2 regions of the Oceanimonas sp. CAM02 genome follow, and region 2 is predicted to be linked to the other one. Evidence: predicted binding sites of a transcription regulator. Region 2 holds the regulator's gene; the other holds the start of a gene.
What was found. The regulator sigma-54, encoded in region 2, starts transcription at its own class of promoters, with help from an activator protein. The targets are predictions, from matches to a motif close to TGGCACNGTTTTNGCTT.
Positions count from the first base shown of each region.

Region 1: the regulator sigma-54 is predicted to act here: its motif matches at 1,683-1,699, upstream of R0I78_RS00135 (cytochrome ubiquinol oxidase subunit I).

Region 1 is NZ_JAWJBK010000001.1:28,067-32,351, reverse strand. It holds gene R0I78_RS00140 (ATP-binding protein) at 1-1,554, opposite strand, end outside; gene R0I78_RS00135 (cytochrome ubiquinol oxidase subunit I) at 1,846-3,252, shown strand; gene cydB (cytochrome d ubiquinol oxidase subunit II) at 3,254-4,249, shown strand.
Region 2 is NZ_JAWJBK010000027.1:42,496-46,780, forward strand. It holds gene mgtE (magnesium transporter) at 1-36, opposite strand, end outside; gene R0I78_RS09055 (HPr family phosphocarrier protein) at 46-321, opposite strand; gene rapZ (RNase adapter RapZ) at 308-1,174, opposite strand; gene ptsN (PTS IIA-like nitrogen regulatory protein PtsN) at 1,185-1,631, opposite strand; gene hpf (ribosome hibernation promoting factor) at 1,634-1,921, opposite strand; gene R0I78_RS09075 (RNA polymerase factor sigma-54) at 1,946-3,382, opposite strand; gene lptB (LPS export ABC transporter ATP-binding protein) at 3,426-4,151, opposite strand; gene lptA (lipopolysaccharide transport periplasmic protein LptA) at 4,153-4,285, opposite strand, start outside.

The sequences.
Region 1 (4,285 bases), on a different contig from region 2:
ACGATAGGGATCGGCAAACACCTGATAGTCATCGGGCAGCGTCAGCTCAAGCTGCACGTCTTGCCAGTTGAACTGGGGCCTGAGGCTGTGCAGCAGCGGCAGCAGCGGCACGGCTCTGGGCTGAATATGCAGCTGACCGGAATAGGCCAGCATGTCTACTATCAGCCGGTCGGCGCGTTTGAGCTGATCCTGAATCATGGCTTTGCGCTCGGCTTCCAGGCCGGCAGTGGCCATGGAAATAATATTAAGCGGGTTGCGCAGCTCATGGGCCATGGCCGCTGACAGACCGCCCAGCTCCACCAGATGCTGCTCTGATACCCGCTTGCGCTCGGCTTCGGCCAGCTGCAGCGAGCGTTCCAGCAGGCCACAGCGGGTGGCCAGCAAGGAGCCGAACACTTCGGCGGTAAGACGCATGCCCGGTGTGACATCATCAAAGCCTTTAAGCCGGAACTGCCAGTCTTGCTTATGATGCAGGCACCACAGCTCCAGCCCCGGGCCGGGCTCAAAGCGGGGGGCTGTGGTGAGCAGCCGCACGGTAACCGGCTGGCCCATTTGCCGGGCCAGCAGCTGCTCGGCTTCCTGTGCCAGCGAGTGCCAGCTGTCGGTGTCTCTTAACTGTGCCAGCCAGGTGTCGAGCAATTGTTCATCGAGCCGGCTGCCCGGATAAATTAACCGCTCCACCAGCGCACTGACCGGCCGGTAAAGGGTCAGTGCCAGCATCAGCAGCAACACCGAATACAGCCACAGCTGCCACTGCGGCACCGCCGCCAGCGCCTGCATGCCCAGCTGGCCGGCCATGGCACTGAACAGCGCCATCAGCCCCAGCAGCAGAGCTGTCATTAAAATCCACAGCAGGGCGCGGTTGGCCCAGGCGTTCACCTCCAGCATCTGGTAGCGCACCACCCCATACACCAGCAGCAGCACATAGCTTGGCAACAGCAGCATGGGCCAGGGATACCAGAGCAGCCCCAGCGACGGAAAGATAAAGCTGGTGGCCAACAACAGGCCCCAGGCACCAGCGGCAAACATGGCAGCAATGGAGCGGCGGCGGTTGCCCTGCTGGCGCATAAATCCCCACAGCAGCAGGGCATGGGCCAGCATGCCGATAAAAATGGTGTAGCCAATGTTGAACCAGCCACTGCCGTGAAATACAAAATAATGCTCAAAGGGGCCAAAGGCGATAATGCTGCCGCCCCCCAGCCACAGGGTGCCGAGGCTGACCAGCACGGCGGTGACATAAAGCAGCGCGCGAAAGCGGGCCAGCCGGCTCAGCCAGACGCGCCGGGCCGGCCCCTGATTAACAAAGCCAATGGCAAAGTCGAGAAAAAAGGTGGGCATGAGCGGGTTGGCCAGGATCAGCGCCATGCCGGTGGTATGCCAGCCATAAAACACCGCCACATGGCCGGCGCACCAGAGCGCCATCATAACGCCAAAGCCGGCCAGCGCCTTCATGCTGCGCTGCCGGCGGGCCCGCCAGAACAACCAGGCCGACACCAGCAGGGCGCAGCCGCTGGTGAGCATCATCATGAGTTCAAAGGCAAATTCCAGCGGCATAACAGCAAGTCCGGTGTAAATAAGGTTGACACTTGGGGCGTGAAAAACTGTAAACCTTGTTGTCGGTTAACACAAATTTTGCGCGTTTTATTGATTCAGAGCAAGGAGGGAGTAAGTAGCTATGATGTTGGCATGATTTGTGCCTGATTAGAGTAACCAGACTAACGAGTGAGCATTATAATTATGAGCCTGATCACCCTGATAATGGAATTTTCCGCTATTGTTATCGTTCTTCTTATGGCGGGCCTGCCTGCACTGGTTCGCCGCCAGCTGGTCCGATAAGGAGGATCCATGGAGCTTGATGCCGCCATACTGTCGCGAATACAGTTCGCCTTTACTGTCAGTTTTCACATTATTTTTCCTGCCATTACCATTGGTCTGGCCACGGCCATTGCCATCTGGGAAGGGCTCTGGCTGAAAACCCGCAACCCGGTTTACTTTCAATTAGCCAAGTTCTGGATTAAACCCTTTGCCATTACCTTTGGCATGGGGGTCGTGAGCGGCATCGTGCTGTCTTATGAATTCGGGACCAACTTTTCCCGCTTCTCCGAAATTACCGGTGCCGTGCTGGGGCCGTTAATGGCCTATGAAGTGCTGACCGCCTTTTTTCTGGAGGCGGGGTTTCTCGGCATTATGCTGTTTGGCTGGCAGCGGGTAGGAGAAAAACTGCACTTTTTTGCCACCTGTGTGGTGGCGGTGGGCACCTGGATCTCGGCCTTCTGGATTATTGTGGCCAACTCCTGGATGCAGACGCCGGCCGGCTATGAGCTGGTAGATGGTCGTTTTGAGGTGGCCAGCTGGATGGAGGTGATTTTTAACCCGTCCATGCCGTACCGGCTGTCTCATATGCTGCTGGCATCCATGCTGACCGCCACTTTTGTGATTGGTGGTGTCAGTGCCTGGTATCTGTTTAAAAAGCGGGATCTGGCCTTTGGCCGCAAGGGCCTGTCCATGGCGCTGTGGGCGGCGCTGCTGCTGGCTCCGGTGCAGGCGGTGGTGGGTGATTTTCACGGTTTGAATGTAAAAGAGCATCAGCCCATTAAACTGGCGGCCATGGAGGGCATCTGGCCCGAGACCGAAACCGGCGCGCCCTTGCTGCTGTTTGCCTGGCCTGATATGGAAGCCGAGACCAACCACTTTGAGATTAAAATTCCCAAGCTGGCGTCCTTGATCCTCACTCATGATGCCGACGGCGAGCTGCAGGGGCTCAAGTCGGTGGCCGCCGAAGACAGACCCCATGTGCCGCTGGTGTTCTTTTCGTTCCGCATTATGGTGGGGCTGGGTGTGCTGATGATAGTGGCCGCCTTGTGGGGCCTGTGGCTGCGCCGCAGCAATGGCAACTTTCAGAGCCGGCCCTTTCAGTGGCTGATGATGCTGATGATTCCCTCTGGCGTGATTTCTACCCTGGCCGGCTGGTATGTGGCCGAGGTGGGCCGTCAGCCCTGGCTGGTGCACGGTCTGGTGCGCACCATGGATGTGGTGTCGCCGTTGCCGCCGGAGCGTATTCTGTTCTCGCTGACCCTGTTTGTATTGACCTACAGCCTGCTGCTTTGCGTGTATCTCTATTTTATGGCCAAGCTGATACGCAAGGGGCCGCCGGACATGGCGCGCCTGGAGCAGCACATGATAGGCGTAAATGCCCCCGGCTTTGCCCTGGAGTGGGTGAAGAAACTGCAACGTGACGTGGTGGAGAACTGATATGGATCTGGCGCTGTTTTATTATTTGCTGCTGGGCTTTGCCGTCCTCATGTATGTGGTGCTGGACGGCTTTGATCTGGGCCTGGGCATTTTGTATCCCTGGTTTCGCAGCGAAAACGAGCGGGATCATATGATGCGCTCCATCTCTCATGTGTGGGACGGCAACGAAACCTGGCTGGTGTTTGGCGGCGTGGTGCTGTTTGCGGCGTTTCCTGCCGCTTATGCGGGGGTGCTGTCTACCCTGTATACACCCATTATTATTATGCTGATTGGCCTGATATTTCGTGGGGTGGCCTTTGAATACCGCTTTAAATCGAATCGCTCCAAGCCCTGGTGGGACAAGTCGTTCTGGCTGGGCTCTACGGTAGCCACCTTTTGTCAGGGGGCCATTCTGGGCTCTGTGGTGCAGGGCGTAGATGCCGCACCCGCCGAGCTGAGCGCCCTGGCCTGGCTCAGTCCGTTCAGCATTTTTACCGGTTTTGCACTGATGGTGGCTTATGCGCTGCTGGCCTGTTGTTATCTGGTGCTGAAAAGCCGCGGGCAAATGCTGGCCCGGGCGGCGCATCTGGGACGCAGGCTGGTGATCATGATTATGGCCATACTGCTGGTGCTGAGCCTGTGGATGGTGCTGGCCAACGAGGAAGTGAGCGCTCGCTGGTTTGACGGCCTTAACCTGTTGTGGCTGTCTCCGCTGCCGCTGCTGAGTGCGCTGCTGGGTGTGCTGCTGTACCGGGATCTTGACGGTAAACCCCATGAAACCCGGCCGTTCTGGCTGGCCTGCGGCCTGTTTGTGATGGGCTTTGCGGGGCTGGTGGTGAGCCTGTTCCCGTATCTTATTCCTCATCAGCTGACCTTTGCCCAGGCCAGTGCGCCTGATACCAGCCTTAAGTTCCTGCTGCCGGGCGTGCTTATTTTTCTGCCGCTGATCTGTGCCTATACCCTGTGGGGTTACCGCATCTTCTCGGGCAAGGTAGAAGACTTTGAGGAAGGTTACTGATGGCCGGCAAGAAAAGCTGGCTGTGGTTTGCCGGGC
Region 2 (4,285 bases):
ATCCGGTGTGCTGCTCTGATCTGCGGCGTCTGTCATGATCCCGAATTATTCCGATTCGTTAAAGCGTGCCGCCACCAGCTGCTCTACCGCATTCAGGGCGGCTTCGGCTTCCGGCCCTTCTGCCATCACCCTGATGGCCTGTCCCTGAGCGGTTTCCAGCATCAGCAGGCCCATCACGCTGTTGGCGGGAGCCTGTTTCTGCTGATTGCAGACGGTAACTTCAGCATCAAACTGCTGAGTAAGTTGCACCAGTTGTATGGCAGCCCGGGCGTGTAATCCGAGCTTGTTGACGATTTTCAGATCCCGTTCAATTTTCGGCATGGCGCTTTTCCAGCGTGCGGTGGCGCAGTTGCACACTCTTGCCCATCTGGCTAAACACCCTTGCCAGCTGCTCGGCGATAAATACAGAACGGTGCTGTCCGCCGGTACAGCCGATGGAGACGGTGACATAGCTGCGATTATTACGCTCCAGATGAGGCATCCAGGTGATCAGCAGATTTTCCAGCTGCCACAGGTATTTCATGACTTCCGGCTGACTGCTGAGGTAGTCGGCCACCGGCTGATCCTTACCTGTGTAAGGACGCAGCTCGGCAATCCAATGAGGATTGGGCAGAAAGCGGGCATCAAACACAAAGTCAGCATCTTTGGAAACGCCATATTTGTAACCAAAAGACTCAAATACCCAGTTCAGCTCTTTTTCTTTTTTGCCAAGAATACGCTCGCGAATAATTTCGCTGAGATCGTGAATGCTTAAGCTTGAGGTGTCGATACGCAGATCCGCATCGGAAGACAAGGGGGCCAGCAGATGAGTTTCTTCGCGAATGGCCTCATCCAGAGTCAGGCTGTGGCGCGAGAGAGGGTGCAGTCGCCGCGTATCGCCAAAGCGGCGGATCAATACTGCGTTTTCGGCATCAATAAAGAAACTGGATACCTGCACCTCGTCCATGGCCCGCACTTCGGCCAGAAAGGCTTCCAGCTTATCGGGGCTGTCGGGCAGGTTGCGCACATCTATACTCACCGCAACCGCGCCGGGCCGGTTCTGGCGCAGGCGGACCAGCTCAGGCAGTAACTCAACCGGCAGGTTATCGACGCAGTAGTGACCCAGATCTTCAAGCACCCGCAGGGCGACGGTTTTACCGGACCCGGAACGACCACTCACAATCACCAGCTGCATATAGGCTCCTTCAGGCAGAAATCATGATTTGATAAAGCTCTTCGTCACTGCCGGCCTGACGCAGCTGCCGGCAAATCTGTTTGTTGCTGAGCTTTTCAGCAATTAAGGACAGCGTTTTCAGATGTTGTTTACATTCCTGCTCCGGCACCAGCAGCGCAAACACCAGACCAACCGGCTGATTGTCGATGGCATCAAATTCTACCGGTTCGGCAAAAGTCAGCAGTACCGCGGTCGCCTTGTTGTCATTGCCAATACGACCATGAGGTATGGCAATGCCATTACCGATGCCGGTAGTGCCCATCTTTTCACGGGCCAGCAAACAGTCAAAAAGCGGCTGGCTGCCGATATTCAAATGTTCGGCAGCCAGCTCGCTGATAATTTCCAGAGCACGCTTCTTGCTCGTGCAGGGAACTGCACTGCGCGTGCAGTCCCTGCTTAGTATGTCGGCGACTTCCATGGTTACTTTTGCTTGAGCTTCTCTTTGTGTTTGATGATCTGACGATCCAGCTTGTCAATGAGTCCGTCGATGGCGGCATACATATTTTCATGCTGGGCGTTGGCAAACAGCTCACCACCACTGACGTGCAGTTTGGCTTCGGCAATTTGCTGCATTTTTTCTACATTAAGGATGACGTGCACATTGGTAATGTGGTCGAAGTGGCGCTCCAGCCGGGTAAACTTGCTATTAACATAGTCACGCAGTGCATCTGTGATTTCTACATGGTGTCCGGTCAGGTTAATTTGCATAACGTCTTCCTTCTGTCGTTGCCTTTAAACCAGGCGTTTACGCTGATTGGAAGGGGGGATGGCCAGTGACTCCCTGTACTTGGCGATGGTACGCCTGGCCACCTTAATCCCCTGCTCGGCCAGCAACTGAGCAATCTTACTGTCACTCAGCGGCTTGGCCGGGTTTTCTGCTCCGACCAGCTTTTTGATCAGAGCACGAATTGCCGTGGATGAACATTCACCACCATCGTCGGTGCCCACATGACTGGAGAAGAAATACTTAAGCTCAAACACGCCCCGGGGCGAGTGCAGAAACTTTTGTGTGGTCACGCGTGAGATGGTGGACTCATGCATCTCTACTGCCTCGGCCACATGGTTCAGCACCATGGGCTTCATGGCCTCTTCTCCATACTCAAAGAATGCCTGTTGTTGTTCAACAATACAATTGGCAACCTTGAGCAGCGTCTCATTTCGGCTGTCGAGACTTTTAAGGAACCACTTGGCATCCTGCAGATGATTACGAATAAACTGGCCGTCTTCACTATTGCGGGGCTTGTCGGCAAGTGCGGCATAGGTCTGATTCAGGCGTACCTTGGGCATGGCCTCCGGGTTGAGTTCCACGACCCAGGCACCGTTGCGTTTGGTGACCACCACATCCGGAATAACATATTCGGAGCTGCCCTGAATAATGCTGCTGCCGGGGCGGGGTTCAAGCTGCTGGATCAGATTCAGAACTTCTCTCAGCTCGTCTTCTTTCAGCCTGGTCTTGCGCTGCAGAGTACGGTAGTCGCGGTTACCCAGCAGATCCATGTGCTGTTCCAGCAGCAACCGGGCTTCTGCCAGCCAGGGGGTGCTGGCGGGAAACTGGTCGAGCTGAATACACAGGCATTCCTGCACGCTGCGGGCAGCTACGCCGATGGGATCGAAATGCTGAATGCGTTTGAGCACGGCTTCTACTTCGTCGGCTTCAATGCCCAGCTCGTCGGCCGAGGCTGCAGCTAACAGTTCGTCAATATCGGCGGTGAGATAGCCTGCATCGTCCACGGCATCGATAATCGCAAGGGCAATGGCCTGATCGGTATCACTGAAGGGAGTCAGGTTCATTTGCCAGATCAGGTAATCCTGCAGCGTTTCGGTGGTTTCTCCCTGATAGACATTATCTTCCAGCCCTTCCGGCAGACCGGCACCACCACTGACCGGAGAGGCGGTATAAACTTCCTCCCAGCTGGTGTCCATGGGCAGCTCTTCAGAAAGCTGATTACGTTCCATGGCGCTGTCTGCGGCAATTTGCTCCTCGTTGCGATTATCCTCAACCCTGATACTGTCCGGCTCCTCCTGCTCCAGCAGCGGATTACTGTCCAGTGCCTGCTGAATTTCCTGCTGCAGCTCAAGGCTGGACAGCTGCAGCAGACGAATGGCCTGTTGCAGCTGAGGGGTCATGGTCAGTTGCTGGCCAAGGCGTAACTGAAGAGTCGGCTTCATGTATGCTAACGTCCTTCCATATCAACCGCGCGAAGCGGTGCCTTCAGAGGCTGAATTGTTCACCAAGATAGACTTTCTTGACCTGCTCATTGGCCAGGATTTCAGCTGGTGTGCCAGCAGCAATACGGTGCCCGTGGCTGACAATATAGGCCTTTTCACATACATCCAGCGTCTCACGCACATTGTGATCGGTGATCAGTACGCCCAGGCCTCGATCTTTCAGATGTAATATAATTTTCTTAATATCAAGCACAGAGATGGGATCAACGCCGGCAAAAGGTTCATCAAGCAGAATAAAGCGCGGATCTGCCGCCAGTGCCCGGGCAATTTCCACCCGCCGGCGTTCACCACCGGACAGACTCATACCGAGACTGTCACGAATATGGACAATATTGAACTCTTCCAGCAGCTGTTCCATTTTTTCGTTACGGCCGTCGGCGTTCAGATCCTTGCGGGTCTGCAGTACGGCCATCAGGTTATCGGCCACGCTCAGGCGGCGAAAAATGGACGCTTCCTGAGGCAGATAGCCAATGCCGGCGCGGGCCCGCACATGCATAGGCTCATGGCTGATGTCATTGTCGTCTATGGTGATGCTGCCTGCATCCCGCTGCACCAGGCCTACAATCATGTAAAAGGAAGTGGTTTTGCCGGCACCGTTGGGGCCGAGCAATCCCACTATCTGGCCCGTATTTACCGTCAGGCTGACATCTGCCACTACCTTGCGGCCTTTGTAGCTTTTCTGCAGCCCGCGTGCTTTAAGTCTGGCCATGTCAGTCGTTACTCTGGTTGTCGAAATTCTGCACCTGCTCCGGCAGAAAGATGGTGGTTACCCTGTCTTTGCCGCCCTGGCTCTCGGCTTCCATTTGTTCCTTGTCGATAAAGTAGCGGATACGGTAGCCGGTA